Linked DNA regions of Pokkaliibacter sp. MBI-7. The main gene of each other region encodes a partner of the protein of the gene in region 2 in a complex. Links are inferred from orthologs where the notes say so. Each region holds a gene or a part of one and is shown on either strand. Other genes may lie near its edges. The genes, in order: accC, accD and accB.

Region 1 (4,497 bases), on a different replicon or contig from region 2:
GATGAATCATACGCAGCTGCGACTTGCGCGAATGCCAGAGGTGATGGTTGGCCGTCAACATTTCAGAAACCACTAAACCCGCGCCCATACGCTTGCACAAAGTCCGGAACGGTAGATCGGTAACCCCTGCCATGGGGGCCAGGATGACCCGGCTATCAATGGTATAGGGACCAATTCTGAACACGTATTTTTCCCGGATAGATAAGGCTGGCTAAGCGCCTGAAAACCCCAAAAAATGAGGGTCAGGTGGGCAGTTTCTGAACAAGGGGGGCTATTCTACTCTTTCAGGCTTGGGTGGGAAAGAGGGAATTCGGGCGTCTGCCGCATAGAGGTGCAGGGCATATCCTACCGAGGGTGCACCCGGATCCTGCAGGGTAAAGCTGATGTTAACCGGCGTGTTGATGGGCATTTCCTTGGCGTCTTCCAGATCACCACCCAGATAGTCAGTGGAGGTGATATAGCGCTGTGCGCGTGGATGTCCCTGCAGGTCATAAAATACCAGTCCGAGTACGGGATAAGGTTGGTTGTAACTCGCCTGATTTAGCAGCGTCAGATTGACCTGCAGCAGATTACTGTATTCCTGATGATCGCGAATGGATAAGGCTGTGCTGCTGATTTTGTCGACATCACTGCGCGGGTGCAGCTGGCAGGGCAGTGAGCTGCAACTCCACTGGATAAAGGTCCCAAGGGGGGGCTGCCAGGCTAGCTGCTGACGCTGCCACCATATCCATTGCAGAGGGAGTGCCAGCAGCAATAGCAGTGTCCAGGCCAGCAGGCCGTTACTCAGTTTGGGTGCGGGCTCGTGCCAGTGCAGATGTTCCTCATCATGCAGATTTTCCAGCGCCTGTAGTGGGCTTAGTGTCAGTACATCGCCGTCTGGTCTCGAGCTTTGGGCATTGTTTGATGCAGGCGTGTCTGAACTGGCCTTCGCCGCTGCGTGCGAAGAGGCCTTGGCCGCCTCCTGATGGCGCTGAGTCGGCACTGGTTTGCTGTTAGCTATCGCCGTTGGGCGCGCGGGGGCTGCAGGCTGAGCCTGTGCTGATGCGGCGTGTTTGTCATTGTGCACAGGTGTTGGTTGTGCTGAGACTTGCGGCGAGGGTGTGGCTGCAGCATCAGGTTCCCTGGTTTTGGGGGTCACCACGACGTGATGCAGACTGGGCCGATCTGCCGAAGGCTTGATGGGAGGGCGGCTATTGGGTTGGGGAGAGGTGCTGGTCGGTTCTGGCTGGCTGCTTAGCATATGCTGAGCAGCCATGAATACATGATGGCAGACGCCGCAACGGACTCTCCCCCCGGCCTGCTGCAGTTGCCGTTGTTCCAGTTTAAAGGCGGTCTGGCACGCCGGGCAGCGGGTAATCAGGTGGGAGAGTGGCATCTCAGAAGCGTATTCCTTCCAGACGACCCCAGTCTTCCACAATCACTGGGGGCGACATTGTGTAATAGGGCTGGTAGGCGGCACTGACCTCTTCTGCCTGATGAGAAAGAATGCCTGACAGCACGATCTTTCCTTCAACATGACACAAAGCGGCCAGGGTGGGTGCAAGGCTGACCAGCGGGCCTGCGAGAATATTAGCTACCACAACATCAGCCTGCAATTCCGGCATCTGCTCGGGGTACAGTGTCATCAGTCTGGAGGAGTGAATACCATTGCGCTGGGCGTTGTCGCGGGTAGCTTCCAGTGCCTGTGGATCAATGTCCACGGCATAGACCATACGTGCTCCCAGTAGTAGCGCAGCAATGCCGAGTATGCCCGAACCACAGCCATAATCGATCACTACCTTGTCTTTCAGGTCCTGCGCTGCGAGCCAGCGCAGGCACAAGGCTGTGGTGGGGTGGCTGCCGGTGCCAAAAGCCAAGCCAGGGTCGAGAATCAGGTTGGCTGCTTCGGGATCCGGCGTAGGTTTCCAGCTTGGGCAGACCCAGAAATGCTCACCAAACTGAATGGGCTCAAAGTGCTCCATCCATGCGCGTTCCCAGTCTTTGTCTTCCAGAATTTCTACTTTGTGTGCAGGGAACTCCTGGCCAGGGTGGCCTGCCAGGTAGTGTAACTGCAGGGTAGTGAGCGCTTCTTCGATATCCGTATCGGCAGTGAACAGGCCAATCAGTGTGGTATTGCTCCACAGTGGTGTGGATCCCAGTTCGGGCTCATAGATAGGTTGGTCCTCATTGTCCTGAAAGGTGACTGACACGGCGCCAACGGCCAGTAGCAAATCTTCCAGTTCTTCCGCTTGCTCAGGTTTGATTTCCAAACGAATCTGAAGCCAGGACATGATTAGTCTCCTGTAAAAAGAAAAAGCCTCTTTGCCACCGCAGTAGCAAAGAGGCGGGAGGCTGGACAGCGCGCATCAGCATGATGCCAGCAGCCCAGGGGCTCCAGGGAATACCGGAATCAGTGTTCTGAGCCCAGCTTCTTCTCAAGGTAGTGAATGTTGACACCGCCTTTGGCGAACTGGCTGTCACGGACCAGATCCTTGTGTAGCGGGATGTTGGTCTTGATGCCGTCAACAACCATCTCATCCAGTGCAACTCGCATACGTGCCAGAGCGGTTTCACGGTTATCACCGTGAGTGATCAGCTTGGCAATCAGCGAATCGTAATAGGGTGGGACGGAGTAGCCACTGTACAGGTGAGAGTCGACACGCACGCCGAAGCCGCCAGCAGCATGGTAGGTTTTTACCAGGCCGGGGCAGGGCATGAAAGTGCGTGGATCTTCTGCGTTGACGCGGCATTCAAAGGCATGGCCCTTGATCTTCACGTCTTCCTGACGGAACGACAAGGGCATGCCGGAGGCAATGCGCAATTGTTCCTTGACGATGTCGATGCCAGTGATCATCTCGGTAACGGGATGCTCCACCTGAACACGTGTGTTCATCTCGATGAAGTAGTAGTTGCCATCTTCGTAGAGAAACTCGAAGGTGCCCGCGCCGCGATAACCGATGGTGATGCAGGCATCCACACAGGACTGCAGAACAGCCTGGCGTGCGGTTTCATCTACCAGTGGTGCCGGAGCTTCCTCCAGCACTTTCTGGTGACGACGCTGTAAGGAGCAGTCACGGTCATACAGATGAATGGCGTTGCCCTGGCCGTCAGCCAGTACCTGCACTTCAATGTGACGTGGGTTCTCGAGGAACTTCTCCATGTACACCGTGCTATCACCGAACGCAGCCTTGGCTTCAGTCTGGGTTACGCTGACTGAACTAAGCAGATCGGCTTCGGCGTGCACAACGCGCATACCACGACCACCACCGCCAGCTGCCGCCTTGATGATGACAGGGTAGCCAATTTCGAGAGCAATCTTTTTCACTTGCTCAGCGTCGTCTGGCAGCGGGCCATTGGAGCCGGGAACGGTGGGGACACCAGCTTCCTTCATGGCCCTGATGGCAGAAACCTTGTCACCCATCAGGCGAATGACACTGGCGGTCGGGCCAATAAAGACAAAGCCGCTTTTCTCTACCATTTCGGCGAAGTTAGCGTTTTCAGCCAGAAAGCCGTAACCGGGGTGAATACCGGAGGCATCGGTAATTTCCGCCGCCGCAATCAGGCGAGGAATATTCAGATAGCTTTCCGTTGATGAGTTCGGGCCAATACAAACGGCTTCGTCTGCCAGACGAACGTGTTTCAGATCACGGTCGGCTTTGGAATGGACAGCTACTGTCTTGATGCCCAGCTCTTTACAGGCTCGCAAAATGCGCAACGCGATTTCGCCGCGGTTCGCAATCAGGACTTTTTCCAGCATGAGCGTTTCCTTTAGCGGTAGCGTGTATTAAGCAATAACGAACAGGGGCTGATCGAACTCAAGTGGCTGGCCATCTTCCACCAGGATTTCCACAATGGTACCGGCCTTGTCTGCTTCGATATGGTTCATCATCTTCATGGCTTCGATAATGCAGATCTTGTCGCCAACATTGACGCTGGAACCCACTTCCACGAATGCCTTGGTGCCTGGTGCTGGTGAGCGATAGAAGGTGCCTACCATGGGAGAGGTCACAATGTGGCCTGCAGCAATTGCCTTGCCGGTTTCAGCAGGCGCTGCAACAGGTGCAGGTGCTGCGGCCTGGACTGGCGCGGCCTGCATAGGCATTGGCGCGGGCGCGTAGGCAGGAGCATAGGCTGCGGCAGGTACTACGTTGGAGACACGGCTGATGCGTACCGACTCCTCGCCTTCTTTAATCTCGATCTCGTTGATATCGGATTCTTCCAGCAGTTCGATAAGTTTTTTTACTTTACGGATATCCATGAGCATCTTTCTCATTCAGGGAACGTTAGTCCCGCTCCAGCATTGACAGTGCAGCTTGCAGGGCGAGGGAGTAACCTTGAGCACCCAGTCCGCAGATCACCCCGACCGCCACATCGGAAAAATAGGAATGATGACGGAAGGGTTCACGTTTATGCACGTTGGACAGGTGAACCTCGATAAAGGGAATCGCAACGCCACTCAGGGCATCTCGGATGGCAACACTGGTGTGGGTGAAAGCCGCCGGATTGATCAGAACAAAG
Region 2 (4,331 bases):
GTCAGGGTCGCATGACTCAGAGCATGGCGACACTGTTCATCAGTCAGCTCAATGCCAAGCCATTTTACCGCTTGCAAGGCCGGAGCCATGTTTCTGACCGGTAGCTGAGGAGCCGGGATGTGATCCACATACCAGGGCCGACCATCCGGTAGCTGTCCGTAACAACGATAATCACCATTGCCCTCATCGATACCAAAAGATTCACCGATTTTCATCAGACGAGCTGCAATTGTCTGTGCATGCTCAGCCAGAGACTGCGGCACATCAGGCTCAGCACACAGCGCCAGGCGATCTGGCCGGAATATACCTGCCTTCTCAAAGCCGATAGCTTCACGATCACTGCCCAGCCAGTCTGTGTGATCCAGATCCACTGACGTCACGATGGCGACATCACCACTGACGATATTGACCGCATCGAGGCGGCCACCAAGCCCGACTTCCAGCACCGCCAGATCCAGGTTCGCGCCTGCCAGCAGCAGTAACGCAGCGAGGGTTCCAAACTCAAAATAGGTGAGCGAGATCACCTCGCCCTGCTGCGACAGCGCTGTTTGACAGGCCTCAATGCGCTCAAACACCGCGCACAGCTGCTCATCAGTTACACTCTTGCCTTCAATCGCGACACGCTCGTTGTAACGCAGGAAATGAGGTGAGGTATAAGTGCCTGTTTTCCAGCCTGCAGTCATAGCCAGCTGACTGATATAGGTTAAGGTTGAGCCCTTGCCATTGGTGCCGCCAACCACAACCACCTTTTTGGCAGGCTGCGGTGCCCCCAATGCTTGCCACACCTTCTGTACCCGATCCAGACCCAGATCTATCGCTGATGGGTGCTGTTGCTCCATCCAGGCCAACCAGTCATTAAGTGTGCGCTGTGTCATTATTGAATCCACCGGGATAACCCCTGCCAAAGCCAATTATCTTCCCGGCAAGAGTTTCTGTACGTTAACAAAAATAACGCCGACTCCATCAACCCTGATCGGATCAACGGAAAGTCGGCGACATTAGGGTGCCAGACTCAGCACCACAGCACTCCGGAGGCTTTCACCCCGGTCACTGTTATTCCTCTGCTTCTTCCTGAACTTCCTTGATTTCAGGAAGATGGCTCAATTTACGCAGAATCGAACCCAGACGCTCGCGCATCTGTTTGCGGTGCAGAATCATGTCCAGAGCACCATGACTCAGCAGGAACTCACTGCGCTGGAATCCTTCTGGCAGTTTCTCACGCACCGTCTGCTCAATAACACGGGGGCCGGCGAAACCAATCAAAGCATTGGGCTCAGCCACGTTCAGATCACCCAGCATCGCCAGACTTGCAGACACGCCCCCAAAAACCGGGTCAGTCATGACAGAAATATAGGGCACACCGTTTTGCTTGAGCTTTTCCAGTGCGGCACTGGTCTTCGCCATCTGCATAAGAGAGAACAGTGCTTCCTGCATGCGCGCACCACCAGAAGCCGCGAAGCAGATCAGGGGAATACGCTCTTTCAAAGCATGCTGGGCCGCACGAACAAAACGTTCACCTACCACTGACCCCATGGAACCGCCCATGAAGTTGAACTCAAAGGCTACCGCAACAACCGGCATACCATCCAGAGTGCCGCTCATTGCAATCAGTGCATCCTTCTCGCCAGTCTCCTTCTGGGCAGCCACCAGGCGATCCTTATAGCGCTTGGAGTCCTTGAACTTCAGACGATCACTGGGCTCAACATTCGCACCGATTTCTGCCCGATTTTCCGCATCCAGAAAAACATCCAGACGACGGCGAGCACTGATACGCATGTGATGATCGCACTTCGGACATACATCCAGATTTTTTTCCAGCTCGGGGCGATACAGCACCGCCTCACACTTGGGGCACTTCTTCCACAACCCTTCAGGTACAGAAGAGGTTGAGGTTTTACGCTGCACCCGAACGAGGGAAGGAACGATTTTTTCTAGCCAGTTACTCATAGATTCTCCGCACCAACCTTGCGAACTGCGATTGCTCTTCAAACACTGGCAGTGTCCACAGCTCGCCGGCCAGCATCATTTCTTAACTCAGTCAGGCATCCATCGCTTCGCGCATGCTGCGCAATATGGCGGGCACTTCCTGCAATAACGCGGCCCTGTCCTGCTGCAACTCGGCCATCTTGTTGACCAGTACACTTCCCACGATGACACCATCGGCTACCGCTGCGACTGCTTTGGCCGATGCGGCATCGCGAATACCAAAACCGACACCCACCGGCTGACTGACGTGCTGGCGAATGAAACCAACCCGCTCAGCCACTTCGGCAGTATTCAGCTGGGCTGATCCTGTCACGCCTTTAAGTGATACGTAGTATACGTAACCAGAACCCGCCTTGCCGATTGCCTCAACTCGCTCAACCTTGCTGGTAGGCGCCAGCAGGAAAACCAAATCCAGACCATGAGCCTGCATCAATGCAGGCACATCATCGGCCTCTTCTGGGGGCATATCGACCAGCAAAACGCCATCCACACCAGCGGTCGCGGCCTGCTCGGCGAACGCTTTATATCCCATCATTTCGACAGGATTCAGGTATCCCATCAAGACAACAGGCGTAACCTCATCCTGAACACGAAATGCTTTGACCATCTCCAGCACATCTGCCAAACGAGTGCCGTGTGCCAGTGCCCGCTCGCAGGCTAACTGAATGACCGGACCATCTGCCATGGGGTCTGAAAACGGCACGCCCAGCTCAATAATGTCAGCGCCCGCGCCGACCAGAGCATGCATCAGGGGGACTGTGAGATCCAGGCCACCATCACCAGCAGTGATGTAAGGAATCAGCGCCTTACGATTCGCCGCTGCGAGGCGAGCGAAACATCCTGAGATACGGCTCATTACTACTCCTTAGATCTCGATGCCATCAATGCCGGCAACGGTATGAATATCTTTGTCGCCACGACCCGACAGGTTAACGACAAGAATCTGATCCTGAGACATGGTCGGGGCAATCTTGATTGCATGAGCAACTGCGTGGCTTGACTCAAGGGCCGGCATAATACCTTCAATGCGAGTCAGCATACGGAATGCATTCATTGCCTCTTCATCGGTCGCAGCTACATATTCAGCTCTACCGGTATCTTTCAGCCACGCATGTTCAGGTCCAACGCCAGGATAATCAAGACCAGCCGAAACCGAATGCGTACCCAGAATCTGCCCAGCATCATCAGCCATCAGATAAGTGCGGTTGCCATGCAGCACACCTGGGCGCCCTGCGGTCAACGGAGCGGCGTGCTGACCTGTTGCCAGACCCAGTCCGCCCGCCTCGACACCAATCATTCTTACGCTGGCATCCTCGATAAAGGGATAGAACAGCCCGATGGCATTAGATCCACCACCGACGCACGCAACCAGGGCATCTGGCAGACGACCGGTTTGTTCCAGGCATTGCTGACGGGCTTCGCGGCCGATGACGGACTGAAAATCACGAACCATTTGCGGATAGGGATGAGGGCCTGCTGCGGTACCAATGATGTAGAAGGTGCTATCAACATTGGTAACCCAATCTCGCATGGCTTCATTGAGAGCGTCTTTCAACGTGCGCGTGCCAGACGTGACAGGTACCACCTTGGCACCCAGCAGTTTCATGCGATAAACGTTGAGCGCTTGACGACGAATATCTTCCTCGCCCATATACACCACGCACTCCAGCCCGAGGCGAGCAGCGACAGTTGCAGATGCCACACCATGTTGGCCAGCTCCTGTTTCAGCGATAATACGAGGTTTGCCTATTTTTTTGGCCAATAAGGCCTGGCCAATAGTATTGTTAACCTTGTGCGCACCCGTGTGATTAAGGTCTTCCCGCTTCAGGTAAATCTGCGCACCACCCAGCTCACGAGACAAACGCTCAGCATGATAAAGAGGCGATGGACGGCCCACATAATGCTTCAGATCACGATCAAATTCGGCGATAAACTCGGGGTCTTGCCACAAACGCTGATACGTCTCGGTAAGCTCTTCCAGTGCCGCCATCAGGGTCTCAGACACAAAGCGCCCACCATAGGGGCCAAAGTGTCCTCGTTCGTCAGGCAGACTGACCAACGCTTTCAGATCAACTTGCGTCACCACGTAACACCCCTTGTACAAATTGAGAAATGAGAGCGGCATCCTTCTTGCCTGGAGCAGACTCGACGCCACCACTGACATCGACGGCATAAGGTCTTACCCCGCGTACCGCGATACCAATATTATCCGGTGTCAGGCCACCCGCCAGAATCACAGGTTTGCCCACGTTATCTGGCAATACTTGCCAGTCAAAAGTAAGGCCTGTTCCTCCTGGCATACCCGGCATATAGGCATCTACCAGTAAAGCCTGTGCTGAGGAATA
Region 3 (4,267 bases), on a different replicon or contig from region 2:
ATTGTGCAATACCTGACGGTCCAGTGCCGGCAAAAGGTCAAACTGCTCAGCCATGGGCAGAAACTCACCAGCGGCCAGCACACCGTGCTCATCCTGCAACCGCACATAGACCTCATGATGCAGTACAACCTTTTTCGCCAAGTACACAGGCTGGTAATAAAGCAGCAGTTCGTCCCGGGCAATAGCCCCTTCAAGGAAGTGGCGCCACTCATTGGCGGAGCGACTATTACTCTGTGAACGACTGATATGACATGCATTCAGCCCCTTCTGCTGCGCTTCCCTCAACGCCACATCAGCTTCGGAGAAGGCTGCGCCCAAATCGAATGTAGTTTGCGGATAGAGATAAACCGCCCCCAGATGCAGCCGATCACGCCACTCAGGTGCAGTAACCGACTCCATACGTGAAACGTGATTGAACAGTTTCTCCACATGGCTGGCAAAATCGTTTTCTGCCAAACCGGGTATGAATACCGCGTAATCTGTCCCGGAACGCCGCGCCAGCAGGGCACCGTCATAGGCTTGCACGCCTTCCTGCAGGCGTAGCGCAATCCTTTTCAGCATGTCATCGCCTGCTTCCCGACCATAGCGGACGTTATGGTCTTCAAGGCCCCGCACCTGTAGCAGCATCAGACCGCCACTGCGCGCCCCTTCTTCGGAAAGGCTCAGCATCAGTCTGATACGCTGATCAAAGGCAGAGCGATTGAGCAACCCCGTCAGGCCATCTTCACTGACCTGCCTACGCAAATGCTCAATCAACCCCAACTGTTCGGAAAATATGCTCTCCAACCGTTTGACCATGCGATTCATGGCGCCGACCAGACTGGACAGCTCACGTGTAGAGGGTTTGATATCGATCGTGCTGAAGCGCCGTTCGGCCCAGGCACTACTGTGCTGTTCCAGCACTTGCAGAGGAGAAATAACAACGCGATTGAGCACCCAGCGCATGATGAGAAACACCACCATCAATGCTGCCAGAAACTGGAAAAACACCTTCTGCAGATAGTCCCAGAGATCGTGATAAGCCTCGGCCGGATGGCTCTGCACTCGCACCATCCCCAGCTGCATCCAGCCGTTGGTCACGTGCGCCTCCGCGATGGGCGCTGGCAGGTCAGCAAAACGCACGAACCAGTCCGGCAGATCATCTACACCACCGCCTGTCTGCTTGACAATCTTTGACTCACCGTTGACATCCAGATACTCGATGCGCTGGTAATAACCGCGATCAAAAACAGCATCAATCATCTGCTGCATGGTGACTTCGTCCTGGGATGCCGCTGAGTTGGTCAGCACAATCCCCAGAGATGTAGCAGCATCCTGAGCATGGGCCTGCAACTGGGCCTGCAGATAACTGCGATAATTCTGCACCGCTGAAAACAGGGTCAAAGCCAACAACGCGAGCATCACCCCGGCCAGGAACGAGAACAGCACATTACGCAAACTCATGGGTTCCTCCTGTTGCTCCCCACTTTCCATCCTCGACCATCTTGATCTCGCTATCCGTCATTACACGCTGCTCTTAGATTAGACTAACTGGCTGACTCGACATTGATCAGCAACCTTACCCCATGTACAGGCGCACAACCGCTCTGAAATGAAATAAAGCTAAATACAGGCACAGCAACTATAGAACACTGCAGCTGACTGCACACCCCTGCGCGACAGACTTACACATCTGCCGTCACCCGGACTGACTTAGCCATTTACGCATAAATACTGTTTCGGAGTTTCTGAGAATACAGTCCTTCTGCTCAATTCCAACCTCGCTCCGTGAGGAAAAGAATAAGAAACTTGCAAGGAAACAGCCAAACATTGAAGTGAAATTAGGCGTAACTAGACTATAAAGATAATTTTCGGCAAACTAGTCCGCCAATTCGCATCGGCCTCGGCCAACGGTGTGACGCAACCTCTGGAGCCCCGGTTCCTGGAGGATGCAGTAGCAATATCTGGTGCAGTTCATTAACCAATATCAGCAATGCTGGCAGACGTCTCTGCTGACCGAAGACTAACAGTCTCCCGTCAGGTACAGGTGATGTTCTCAGGCATGTCAGGAACGGCGAATTTATGGCAAAGATTCTGGTCCTCAACGGTCCCAACCTTAATCTTCTCGGCACACGTGAGCCGGAGGTCTATGGTTACACCACGCTGGCCGATATCCAAGCCATGCTCGAAGCCCAGGCCACAGCCAGCGGCCACAGTCTGGACTTTTTTCAGAGCAATGCCGAACACCTGCTGGTAGAGCGTATTCACCAGGCACGCACGGAAAAGGTCGACTTTGTTCTGATCAATCCGGCGGCTTTCACCCACACCAGTGTTGCCATCCGAGATGCCCTGAGTGGCGTTGCGATTCCCTTTATCGAGGTTCACCTGTCCAACGTGCATAAACGTGAACCCTTCCGTCATCATTCCTATTTTTCCGATGTGGCGGTCGGGGTGATCTGCGGACTGGGTGCTCAAGGTTACTCCCTCGCCCTGCAAGCTGCACTGTCAATGCTGGAGCGGGACTAACGTTCCCTGAATGAGAAAGATGCTCATGGATATCCGTAAAGTAAAAAAACTTATCGAACTGCTGGAAGAATCCGATATCAACGAGATCGAGATTAAAGAAGGCGAGGAGTCGGTACGCATCAGCCGTGTCTCCAACGTAGTACCTGCCGCAGCCTATGCTCCTGCCTACGCGCCCGCGCCAATGCCTATGCAGGCCGCGCCAGTCCAGGCCGCAGCACCTGCACCTGTTGCAGCGCCTGCTGAAACCGGCAAGGCAATTGCTGCAGGCCACATTGTGACCTCTCCCATGGTAGGCACCTTCTATCGCTCACCAGCACCAGGCACCAAGGCATTCGTGGAAGTGGGTTCCAGCGTCAATGTTGGCGACAAGATCTGCATTATCGAAGCCATGAAGATGATGAACCATATCGAAGCAGACAAGGCCGGTACCATTGTGGAAATCCTGGTGGAAGATGGCCAGCCACTTGAGTTCGATCAGCCCCTGTTCGTTATTGCTTAATACACGCTACCGCTAAAGGAAACGCTCATGCTGGAAAAAGTCCTGATTGCGAACCGCGGCGAAATCGCGTTGCGCATTTTGCGAGCCTGTAAAGAGCTGGGCATCAAGACAGTAGCTGTCCATTCCAAAGCCGACCGTGATCTGAAACACGTTCGTCTGGCAGACGAAGCCGTTTGTATTGGCCCGAACTCATCAACGGAAAGCTATCTGAATATTCCTCGCCTGATTGCGGCGGCGGAAATTACCGATGCCTCCGGTATTCACCCCGGTTACGGCTTTCTGGCTGAAAACGCTAACTTCGCCGAAATGGTAGAGAAAAGCGGCTTTGTCTTTATTGGCCCGACCGCCAGTGTCATTCGCCTGATGGGTGACAAGGTTTCTGCCATCAGGGCCATGAAGGAAGCTGGTGTCCCCACCGTTCCCGGCTCCAATGGCCCGCTGCCAGACGACGCTGAGCAAGTGAAAAAGATTGCTCTCGAAATTGGCTACCCTGTCATCATCAAGGCGGCAGCTGGCGGTGGTGGTCGTGGTATGCGCGTTGTGCACGCCGAAGCCGATCTGCTTAGTTCAGTCAGCGTAACCCAGACTGAAGCCAAGGCTGCGTTCGGTGATAGCACGGTGTACATGGAGAAGTTCCTCGAGAACCCACGTCACATTGAAGTGCAGGTACTGGCTGACGGCCAGGGCAACGCCATTCATCTGTATGACCGTGACTGCTCCTTACAGCGTCGTCACCAGAAAGTGCTGGAGGAAGCTCCGGCACCACTGGTAGATGAAACCGCACGCCAGGCTGTTCTGCAGTCCTGTGTGGATGCCTGCATCACCATCGGTTATCGCGGCGCGGGCACCTTCGAGTTTCTCTACGAAGATGGCAACTACTACTTCATCGAGATGAACACACGTGTTCAGGTGGAGCATCCCGTTACCGAGATGATCACTGGCATCGACATCGTCAAGGAACAATTGCGCATTGCCTCCGGCATGCCCTTGTCGTTCCGTCAGGAAGACGTGAAGATCAAGGGCCATGCCTTTGAATGCCGCGTCAACGCAGAAGATCCACGCACTTTCATGCCCTGCCCCGGCCTGGTAAAAACCTACCATGCTGCTGGCGGCTTCGGCGTGCGTGTCGACTCTCACCTGTACAGTGGCTACTCCGTCCCACCCTATTACGATTCGCTGATTGCCAAGCTGATCACTCACGGTGATAACCGTGAAACCGCTCTGGCACGTATGCGAGTTGCACTGGATGAGATGGTTGTTGAC

What was found.
Region 1: the proteins of accD (region 2) and accC are in contact, whole or in part, in a solved structure (PDB 8UXZ), measured with the Escherichia coli proteins. The link is inferred for Pokkaliibacter sp. MBI-7 from one-to-one orthologs.
Region 3: the proteins of accD (region 2) and accB are in contact, whole or in part, in a solved structure (PDB 8UXZ), measured with the Escherichia coli proteins. The link is inferred for Pokkaliibacter sp. MBI-7 from one-to-one orthologs.

What each region holds. Positions count from the first base shown.
Region 1 is NZ_JARVTG010000001.1:1,098,545-1,103,041, reverse strand. What follows is about bases 1,564-4,497. They hold accC (acetyl-CoA carboxylase biotin carboxylase subunit), read right to left. Parts: upstream 3,737-4,497; coding sequence 2,390-3,736; downstream 1,564-2,389. Other genes in these bases: aroQ (type II 3-dehydroquinate dehydratase), read right to left, coding at 4,263-4,497; accB (acetyl-CoA carboxylase biotin carboxyl carrier protein), read right to left, coding at 3,764-4,237; prmA (50S ribosomal protein L11 methyltransferase), read right to left, coding at 1,564-2,270. Also shown: tRNA dihydrouridine synthase DusB, read right to left, coding at 1-184; QCD60_RS04900 (zinc-ribbon and DUF3426 domain-containing protein), read right to left, coding at 272-1,375; more of prmA, read right to left, coding at 1,377-1,563. UniProt on the Escherichia coli protein: This protein is a component of the acetyl coenzyme A carboxylase complex; first, biotin carboxylase catalyzes the carboxylation of the carrier protein and then the transcarboxylase transfers the carboxyl group to form malonyl-CoA.
Region 2 is NZ_JARVTG010000002.1:391,031-395,361, reverse strand. What follows is about bases 1-2,768. They hold accD (acetyl-CoA carboxylase, carboxyltransferase subunit beta), read right to left. Parts: upstream 1,948-2,768; coding sequence 1,054-1,947; downstream 1-1,053. Other genes in these bases: trpA (tryptophan synthase subunit alpha), read right to left, coding at 2,039-2,768; folC (bifunctional tetrahydrofolate synthase/dihydrofolate synthase), read right to left, coding at 1-875. Outside these bases: more of trpA, read right to left, coding at 2,769-2,842; trpB (tryptophan synthase subunit beta), read right to left, coding at 2,852-4,072; QCD60_RS21435 (phosphoribosylanthranilate isomerase), read right to left, coding at 4,056-4,331.
Region 3 is NZ_JARVTG010000001.1:1,096,275-1,100,541, forward strand. What follows is about bases 1,564-4,267. They hold accB (acetyl-CoA carboxylase biotin carboxyl carrier protein), read left to right. Parts: upstream 1,564-2,530; coding sequence 2,531-3,004; downstream 3,005-4,267. Other genes in these bases: aroQ (type II 3-dehydroquinate dehydratase), read left to right, coding at 2,062-2,505; accC (acetyl-CoA carboxylase biotin carboxylase subunit), read left to right, coding at 3,032-4,267. Also shown: QCD60_RS04875 (EAL domain-containing protein), read right to left, coding at 1-1,443. UniProt on the Escherichia coli protein: This protein is a component of the acetyl coenzyme A carboxylase complex; first, biotin carboxylase catalyzes the carboxylation of the carrier protein and then the transcarboxylase transfers the carboxyl group to form malonyl-CoA.